DNA from 3 places in the Acinetobacter sp. WCHA55 genome. Region 1 is predicted to be linked to each of the others. Evidence: predicted binding sites of a transcription regulator. Region 1 holds the regulator's gene; each other region holds the start of a gene.

Region 1 (3,292 bases):
AATCAAACCACGGCTGAAAATATTCCAGGCCTATTTGCCCGCAATGAACGTATGGTCTGTTTATTTGATACAGAAATTGGTCGTATGGCTGTGGTTCTCGTTGGTGCCATGATTGTGGCGGGGATTGAAACGGTTGCAACAGGAAAAGTGAAACCTACTGGGCGTTTAGAGTTAAATCAGCATCATTTAGTCTTGGACAAAGGTGCTGAACTGGGTCGCTTTTACTTAGGCTCAACCGCTGTGGTACTGTTTGAAAAAGACAAAATGACATGGGATGCAGCCTTTAAAGCCAACTCGACTGTGGTGATGGGTGAAGCGATGGGGCATACGCTTTAATCGTTTCAGCTCTCGATCTCCATCCTTGTTAAACGGAAGGTGAGAGACAAAAAAGCACCGATATCGGTGCTTTTTTCATACTCTTGAAGAAAGGTTCATTCAGGATTGTAGGTACGTTCTTTGGGAAAAATCACTTTAAAAATAGAGCCTTGATTTTCTTTGGATTCAATTTCTAAATGTGCTTGGTGTTGCATTAACACATGTTTCACAATTGCGAGCCCTAAGCCTGTGCCACCTGTTTGTCGACTGCGCGCGCTGTCGACACGGTAGAAGCGTTCGGTTAAACGAGGCAAGTGCTTAGGATCAATGCCTATGCCAGTATCTTCCACAGTAAAATAAGCCTGTTCACCATTGTCATGCCAACCCATGGTCACCGTTCCGCCTTTCGGTGTGTATTTGATGGCATTGGTAATCAGATTACTAAAAGCACTGGCTAACTCCATGTCTGAACCGATCAAGTCACAGTGACTGTCGATATCGAGATTGAGCGTATGTCCATAATCAATATTATAGGCATGCGCATCGTCATAAAGTTGGTTCATTAAGCTCGGCATATCAATGATTTGATTTTTAGCAATTTGCTTGTCATTTTCTAGGCGTGACAGTAATAGCAAATCATTCACTAAGGCATTCATGCGTTTGGCCTGTGCCTGCATTTGGTCAAAGGCTCGCTTCCAACGTGGGTTGAGGTCTTCTTGGTCTGTAAAGGTCTCAATATAACCACTGAGTACCGTCAGCGGTGTGCGTAGTTCATGCGAAATGTTATCGACAAAGTCTTTTCGCATTTGTTCGAGATTGTGCATGCGGGTCACGTCATAGGCGACCAGTAAGCGACTTTCACCACCAAATCGGGTCATTTTGACTTGAACATAATGTTCATCAAAACTAGATGACTTCATTTTCAAGCCATCTGGTGCAGCATCAATATTATTATAATAATCCACAAAACTTGGCTGGCGTAATAAAGTCAAAATATTACGGCCACGGTCATTTTGTTCAATGCCTAATAACCGTTCTGCAGCAGGGTTCCACCATTCAATTTGTTGCATGTCGTCAATCAGAACCACAGCTTCTTGCAAAGCGACCAATGAGGACTGCGCCCGATCAATCAACCCGACCATTTCCGCTTGCACAATCCGTTCTTGGCGCTGTGCCCGATAGACGTTGAACAATAATGCCCCCCAAATGCCCCCAAGGTTGGGTGGAACTTCGTAGGGACGATTGGAAATCCAGTCATTGACCAAATATAAAGAGCGCATTTGCAGAATAAAAAAAACGGCAAAAGCAAAGGAGATACACGTCCAAAAATAACCGACGCCAAAGCCTATTAAGCTTGCAATCAGCAAGAAAAAGGCAAGGAGACGTAAGTCCTGTTTGGCAAAGCCCCATAAACTGCTGTATCGCGTTTTTTTATGCTCGCGTGCGAGTTCAGGGACCGGGTAGGGTTCATACATAAAACAAAATTAACCTAGGGCGATATCCGCACGTGTAGAGAATCGATAACCTGTGCCGCGAACTGTTTGCACAAAGCGATCTGCGGCATAAGGCTCAAGCACTTTACGTAAACGGCGAATATGCACGTCGATGGTACGGTCTTCAATATACACGTTTCCGCCCCAGACTTGGTCAAGAAGTTGTGCACGGGTGTAGGCACGCTCAGGATGTGTCATGAAGAAGGCCAGTAAACGATACTCGGTTGGCCCCATGTCGAGGAAATTGTTGCCAAAGCTCACCCGTTGGCTCACAGGGTCTAAAATTAAGCCATTGGCATCAATTGATTTTTCACCACTGAGTGCGTTAGCGCGGCGTAAAACTGCTTTAATCCGTGAAACCAATTCACGGGTCGAAAATGGTTTAGTCATGTAGTCATCTGCACCAGCATCCAGACCTTGCACTTTATGGTCTTCTTCACCACGCGCCGTGAGCATAATGACGGGAATTTCAGAGAGGTTTTCATCGCGCTTGAGACGGCGACATAAGTCTACACCACTGACGCCACCAGGCATCATCCAGTCGAGCAAGATCAAAGCAGGACGCTGATCCACAATCATTTGGTGGGCTTGTTTTGCATCTTCTGCTTGTAAGCATTGAAAGCCTGCCATATCCAACGAGGTGTGAATCATTTCTCGAATGGGAAGTTCATCATCGACGATTAAAATGTAGTCATCTTTCACAACGCAATATCCTATTGTAGGTAACGGCAGGCCGTTTTAATTTTATGACAGGCTTATTACAAAGATTAATTATGACAGTATCATTGCAAAAAACAGACGATTGATGAAATTTGCAAAAAAATGTGACAAAAAATCGTCATATTGGGATTAAAAATTAATGGAAGTTTAATCTAAAATTTATTTAGAAAGTGCAGATGGAATTCAAATTGAGCATCTTATACATCTAGCTTTGCACGTGTATTTGGATCCGAAAAGGTTTCTAAAAGTGAAATAAACACAATACGGCTGGAGGATAAAACTTCTTCAAAGGATTGTTTAAATCCACTGACCACCCAACGGATCGCAATTTGTGTGACATAGCCATTGAGACCTGTGGCGACCAGAGAAATTTCTCGCTCAGAACGGTTAATTTGCGGCATCATCAGCATCACAAAGGCTTGAATCATCCGGTCAAAACGGGTCATGGTTTCATGAATGGTGGCTTGGTTATGTAATTCTTGGACTAACATTGCATCGATATAAATGATACGCGCCATGCGGGGATTGTCTTTTAAGGTCGTGAGTAGGGCACGTAGTCCTGCATCAATCATTTTGTGTGGATCTGAAGAGGCTTGCATGATAGCTTGCATGACATTGTGCTGTAACTCATCGATCAGTTTTAAAAAAATGGTTTGAAACAGCTGCTCACTTTTTTTAAATGATTCATAAAAATAACGTTCGGTGAGCTTGGCTTCATTACAAATATCTTTCACGGTCACGGCAAAGAAGCCATGAGTACCGTA
Region 2 (3,292 bases), 1.2 Mb from region 1:
ATCATGGCGGCTTTATGGATACATGACTTGCGTAATCCTGAGTCTGTAGCCAATCCAGAAGTCAATATTGAACATCCTTTAGAGCTCATGATGCATGGTGCCAATCACGGTGGCCTATGGCGTGTAGCCTACTTGGCTCGGACCGCACTACCCTTTGCTGCACTCTATGGCTTTGCAGCAGATAAACTGCCTCTAGACAAGGTCTGGGCGAAGTTCAAAAAATAAAATATGAATAGCATCACGCATAAAATACAGTGCTAAAAAAAAACGCTACTCAAAGTAGCGTTTTTTTTATCATTCGGTTTCACCAATCAGATTAAACGAACTGTAGGAACAACCAAAATAAACCACCTGATAAACAGATCGTTGCTGGCAAAGTGAAGATCCAAGCCGAAAGAATGGTTCTCACAGTTGCAAAATTCAGACCTGACTTATTTGCCACCATGGTCCCTGCAACCGCAGAGTTCAATACATGTGTGGTCGATACTGGCATACCAAAGCCATCAGCGGCTGCAATCGTGGTCATCGCCACCAACTCGGCTGACATACCTTGACCATAAGTCATATGGTTTTTACCAATACGCTCACCTACAGTCACGACAATACGCTTCCAACCGACCATCGTACCTAGACCTAAAGCCAATGCCACAGCAACTTTCACCCATGTTGGGATGTACTGTAAGAAACCATCAAGGTTACTACGATATTCTTTTACTGTCTTCTTACCCTCTTCAGACATCGCTGGCAATTGATCCGCTTTATCCAAACGTTTGAACGCAGTCGTACTTAAGTACATGTCATTACGTAATGCAGAAACTTCAGATTCAGGAATATCTTTAAGATCTCCATAATGGCCAACACGTTCACCCAAATGGTCTGTCAGACTGGCTAAAGCAGGTACAACTTCTGGAGTCATTTCTTTGGTTTGAATATATTGCGTGATCACCGTACGGGCTTTTTCATCTGCAATATCATCATGATTTGGATAAATCACCGCCGCAGTTTGATCTGATAGTTGAGCAAATGACTGAATATGCTGTGAATCTAAATTCTTATTTAAAGAATAAGCCAAAGGCACAATACCAATCAAAATCAGCATGATTAGTCCCATACCTTTTTGACCATCATTTGAGCCATGAGCAAAACTCACACCAGTACAGGTGAAGATCAAAATGGCACGAATCAGTGGAGGTGGTGGTTTGTTACCTTCAGGTGGTTGGAATAGTTCCAGTTGTTTCTTAAAGATTTTTTTCACCAATAAAAACAACACTGCTGCAAAAGCAAAACCGATCATAGGTGAAAACAGTAAAGCTTTACCGACTTTAATCACCTGATCCATATCGACACCTGAAGCACCGCTACCCGAATGCATCAGGTAATTCATGATGCCTACACCCAAGATCGAACCAATCAAAGTATGTGAACTTGATGCTGGAATACCCAAGAACCATGTGCCCAAGTTCCACAAAATCGCAGCAATCAACATGGCAAAGACCATAGCAAAACCTGCGCCTGAGCTGACATTCATAATCAACTCAACGGGCAGCAGCGCAATAATACCGTAAGCCACGGCACCACTTGCGACCATAACCCCAAGGAAGTTACAGAAACCAGCCCACATCACCGCAACAGGCGCTGATAGTGCATTAGTATAAATGACCGTTGCAACCGCATTGGCCGTGTCGTGAAAACCATTTACAAATTCAAAACCCAAAGCAATGAACAATGCCGTCGCTAAAAGAATTAAAGAGTAAAGATTTAGTGCAGGAACATGCGATAAGTCAGCTGAAAGCTGAAAGCCAATATAAATTAGCGTTGAAATAATGACCGTTAAAAACACCGGCATAAAAAATTTCGGTGTAGGTACGTGCACATTCGTCGACTTGACCTGTGTCACGTGCACCTGATCTTGGACGGGAGGAATATTAGAATTCATGCAGACGGCTAAAGAGGATATCAATATCCCCTATTGTTCAATTTAATTGTGACAATTATATGACAAATGCGCGTCACATGAAGCCAATTTTTTCATAATTGGCTTATTTTAGATCAGCAGTAAATCAGCTATAAGCCTTGAACTCCCTGCACTGATTCAAAATTTAATTTTTCGGTGCTGATTATGCTGAATTATTTTCTTACATTTGGCTATGCTGTCTGTAACAATCTGCTCCAATCAATATTTTTTCATCTCTATTTATTGTGATCTATTAACATAGCGGGTCTATATTTCACTTTAGTGAAAACTAAAGCTAAATCAGCCTTTTTTATTTGCCATATAGCCAATACCACTTGAATTAGGCATCAATGAACCTGCTTTTCTGCTAAAATATTGCACGTTTTGAAAACCTGTTTGTGAGTTTTGAATGTCTACACTTGCCACCTTAAAAGCACTTCTTGCCGAGCGCATCCTTATTATTGATGGTGCAATGGGCACCATGATTCAGCGCCACAAGCTAGAAGAAGAAGATTATCGTGGTGAGCGTTTTGCCGATTGGGCACATGACCTAAAAGGCAACAATGACCTGTTGGTATTGACGCAACCGCAAATTATTCAAGGCATTCACGAAGCTTACCTCGATGCTGGTGCAGACATTATTGAAACCAACAGCTTTAACGGCACCCGCGTTTCCATGTCTGACTATCACATGGAAGATTTGGTTACTGAAATTAACCGTGAAGCAGCGCGTTTAGCCAAAGCCGCTTGTGAAAAATATTCAACGCCTGAAAAGCCACGTTTTGTAGCAGGTGTATTGGGGCCAACATCACGTACTTGCTCTATTTCACCAAATGTAAACGACCCTGCATTTCGTAACATCACCTTTGATGAACTGAAAGAAAACTATATTGAAGCAACACATGCGTTGATTGAAGGTGGTGCTGACATCATCCTGATTGAAACCGTTTTTGATACTTTGAACTGTAAAGCAGCGATTTTTGCCGTAAAAGAAGTGTTCAAGCAAATTGGTCGTGAACTGCCAATCATGATTTCAGGCACCATTACCGATGCTTCAGGTCGTACTTTAACGGGTCAAACTGCTGAAGCCTTCTGGAACTCAGTGCGCCATGGCGACTTGCTTTCTATAGGCTTTAACTGTGCCTTGGGTGCAGATGCGATGCGTCCACACATCAAGACCATTGCCGATGTTGCCGACACGTTTGTATCAGCGCATCCAAACGCAGGCTTACCAAATGCCTTTGGTGAATATGATGAAACCCCTGAACAAACCGCAGCCTTCTTAAAAGAATTTGCTGAAAGTGGTTTGATTAATATTACTGGTGGTTGCTGTGGTAC
Region 3 (3,292 bases), 930 kb from region 1:
CATAATTCAGGACATAGGCCGAAGCAGGGTCAATGGTTTGTTGGACATTTAAACCATAACGGGTCAGCAAGCGACCGTTTTGATCGACAACAGTACGAATGGATTTAGTCGGATACTTAAAACCTCCTGTGGCAAAGTTGCCATAAATGCTGAGCATTTCCATCGGAGACATGTCTACCGCACCCAAGAAAATGGATGGATAGGTTGGAATATTACTGGTTACACCAAAACGTTTTAGGTGATTGTTAAATGTCGATAAACCAAACTCTTGACCAAGTCGAACAGCTGATAAGTTATATGAATTCGACAGCGCCTGTACCATCGGTACAACGCCATGTTCGCCACCACTATAGTTCTTGGGTGTCCATGCTTTACCATTGGATTGAATACTAATGCTGCTATCTTCAATTGGGCTGGCCCAGTTGTAACGTCCCGATTGAATTGCACTGAGATAAATCACAGGTTTAAGCAGTGAGCCGACTTGACGTTTGGCATCAAGTGCACGGTTAAAACCTGTAAAGTCTTGGGTTGAACCAACAGCTGCGACCAATTCACCATTTTCAGGATGTGCAACCAATACCGCCCCTTGCAGCTCTTTTAGACGGCTTGAGCCACGGCTTAAGCGACCAACAGTCGATTTAAACGCATCTTGAATTTTGGTTTGGGCAATTGGATCGAGTGTTGTAAAGATGCGCAACCCTTGATTGGTCAAATCACCTTCTTGGTATTCAGTACGTAACTGACGACGCACAATGTCTAAGAAATCTGGGAAACGTGAAGGGCCGAGTGTTGGTTTGGCAATTACATTTAAAGGACGAGCCGTTTCAGTTGCATATTGTTCTTGGGTCAGATAGCCCATGACCAACATGTTGTTTAAAACAATATTACGACGCTTTTTCGCAGCTTCTGGGTTACGCCAAGGGTTATATAAGGTTGGACCTTGTACCAAACCTACCAAATAAGCTTGTTGCGCAATATTTAGCTCACGTAAAGGCATCCCGAAGTAAAACTGCGAAGCCAAACCATAACCATTAATAGAATAGTTGCCGTTTTGCCCGAGGTTCACTTCATTAAGATAGGCTTCTAAAATTTCATCTTTGTCATAGTGAAATTCGACCAATAAAGCCATAAATGCTTCATTGACTTTACGCTTAATGGTTTTTTCAGGGGTGAGGTAGAAGTTTTTCACCAGCTGTTGGGTCAGTGTTGAACCGCCTTGACGTTTTCCACCAGTGACATTACTCACAATCGCACGTGCTGTACCACGAATTGAAACGCCGTGGTGACTATAGAAATTACGATCTTCGGTTGCAATTAAAGCCTCAATTAAAGGCTTAGGGACTTTGTCGAGTTTAATCAGGACACGGTCTTCGTTGTGTTGTGGATAAATCCCGCCAATCAGCATAGGCTCCAAACGTGCAATCCCTGTAGAGGAAGGTTTAGTTGCACTGACTTCAGCCACTTGGTCATCAGCAAAAGTGACTTTAAGCACTTGTTCTGGCTCGACACTATCACCGAAGTCAAAGCCACGGGTGTGTACATATAGTTCATTGCCAGAACTGACAAAGTTCCCTGATTTGGTATAGTTTTCTGAGGATTTATAGCCCAAAAGTTTTAACTCTTGAGTGAAGTCAGCCTGACTGACAGGGGCATTGGTATACACTTCGAGTGGACGCGCGAATACCTTTGCAGGAATGTCCCAGCGCTTGCCTTCAAACTTGTCACGTACAACGGAGTCGAGTCTTATTAAATAAATACTAAACACCAAGAATGCTGCAATGACTAAGATGCAGAAGATCAGTGCAATTAAACCTATGCCACGTTCTGACTTCATAAATACGAATAAGATCCTGAGAAATTGTGCTAATCATGCGAAGCTTTTCGCTAATTTGCAATAATTAAACTGTGAACAAACTGAAATATGGAGATAATTCCATGTGTATAAGCAGTCACTTTAGTTTTTGAATCAATTTAAATAAATAATGTTATGATAGGCAGGAATCGTAGCGGAGCGATGTTGCAGGTGCAAATTTCACATAAAACATTTCGAAACATAGGCTTAATTGGACGTCCAGATAAGTCTTCAGTTGTCGAAACCTTATGTCTTATTCATGATCATCTACTCAGCTTAGGGTTACATCCCGTTTTTGATGCGCAAACCGCTGAACTTGTTCCTTATAAAAACACACAAACGGTGAGTCGTGCACTTCTGGGTGAAGTGGTCGATTTGGTGATTGTGGTGGGCGGGGATGGCTCACTTCTGCATGCTGCACGTGCCTTGGTCAAATTTAATACCCCTGTCATGGGTGTAAACCGAGGGCGTTTGGGTTTTTTAACCGACATCAAGCCGACTGAAGTAATTTTTAAGCTCGATCAAGTCTTAAAAGGTGAGTTTCAGTTAGATCGTCGTTTCTTATTGGAAATGGAAATTCGCTCAAAGGGTGAGACGATTTATGATGCAATTGCGCTAAACGATGTGGTATTACACTCGGGTAAGTCGGTGCATATGATTGACTTCGAACTCAATATTGATGGCCAATATGTCTACCGTCAACATAGTGATGGTTTGATTGTATCGACGCCAACGGGTTCAACAGCTTATTCGTTGTCAGGTGGAGGCCCAATCGTGCATCCGGGGATGGATGCGATTGCTTTGGTACCGATGCATCCACATACCTTGTCTTCACGTCCTATTGTGGTGGGTGGACACAGTGAAATTAAGCTTCTGATTCGTGAAAACCGTGTTTTGCCGATGGTCAGTGCAGATGGTCAACACAGTGTCTCGCTCAATGTGGGTGATAGCTTACATATTCGTAAGCACCCCTTTAAACTGAATTTATTGCATCCACCGGGTTATGATTTTTATATGTCATGCCGTACTAAACTCGGTTGGAACCAAGATTTTGACTCTTTTCAACAGGATTAAACCATGAATATTGAACAGATGCTTTCTATTTTAGATGCCGATATTGTTGAGCGTTTAAAAACAGCTGTAGAAATTGGTAAATGGCCAAATGGAATTGCGTTGACTGCTGAACAACGTCAAACTTGTATGCAAGCCGTGATTGCTTGGGAGCATCAGAATACGCCTGAAAAAGAACGTACGGGTTATATCGATAAAGGGCATAAGGAAGAAGGTGAGGAATGTGATTCTCATGTGCCTGAACCAGAATTTAAACCTATTCGCTTTATTTAATTGATTAAAAATACGTTGAATCGCTCAGCAACAGATGCTGGGTGATTCAACAACTCAATTTAAAAACAATAACCTGCAAAACTGTTTCAATCATTA

The links. The regulator PhoB, encoded in region 1, activates phosphate uptake and scavenging genes when phosphate is short. The targets are predictions, from matches to a motif close to TGTCATNAANCTGTCATAA.
Region 2: the regulator PhoB is predicted to act here: its motif matches at 1,983-2,001, upstream of CDG62_RS14195 (inorganic phosphate transporter).
Region 3: the regulator PhoB is predicted to act here: its motif matches at 1,905-1,923, upstream of CDG62_RS07830 (NAD(+) kinase).

Annotation. Positions count from the first base shown of each region.
Region 1 is NZ_CP032286.1:108,672-111,963, forward strand. Features, by position in the region: gene asd (archaetidylserine decarboxylase) at 1-336, shown strand, start outside; gene phoR (phosphate regulon sensor histidine kinase PhoR) at 432-1,790, opposite strand; gene phoB (phosphate regulon transcriptional regulator PhoB) at 1,800-2,510, opposite strand; gene CDG62_RS03325 (TetR/AcrR family transcriptional regulator) at 2,726-3,292, opposite strand, start outside.
Region 2 is NZ_CP032286.1:2,353,318-2,356,609, forward strand. Features, by position in the region: gene CDG62_RS14190 (hypothetical protein) at 1-225, shown strand, start outside; gene CDG62_RS14195 (inorganic phosphate transporter) at 317-1,936, opposite strand; gene metH (methionine synthase) at 2,364-3,292, shown strand, end outside.
Region 3 is NZ_CP032286.1:1,040,213-1,043,504, forward strand. Features, by position in the region: gene mrcB (penicillin-binding protein 1B) at 1-1,834, opposite strand, end outside; gene CDG62_RS07830 (NAD(+) kinase) at 1,988-2,926, shown strand; gene CDG62_RS07835 (YeaC family protein) at 2,930-3,196, shown strand; gene CDG62_RS07840 (hypothetical protein) at 3,292-3,292, shown strand, end outside.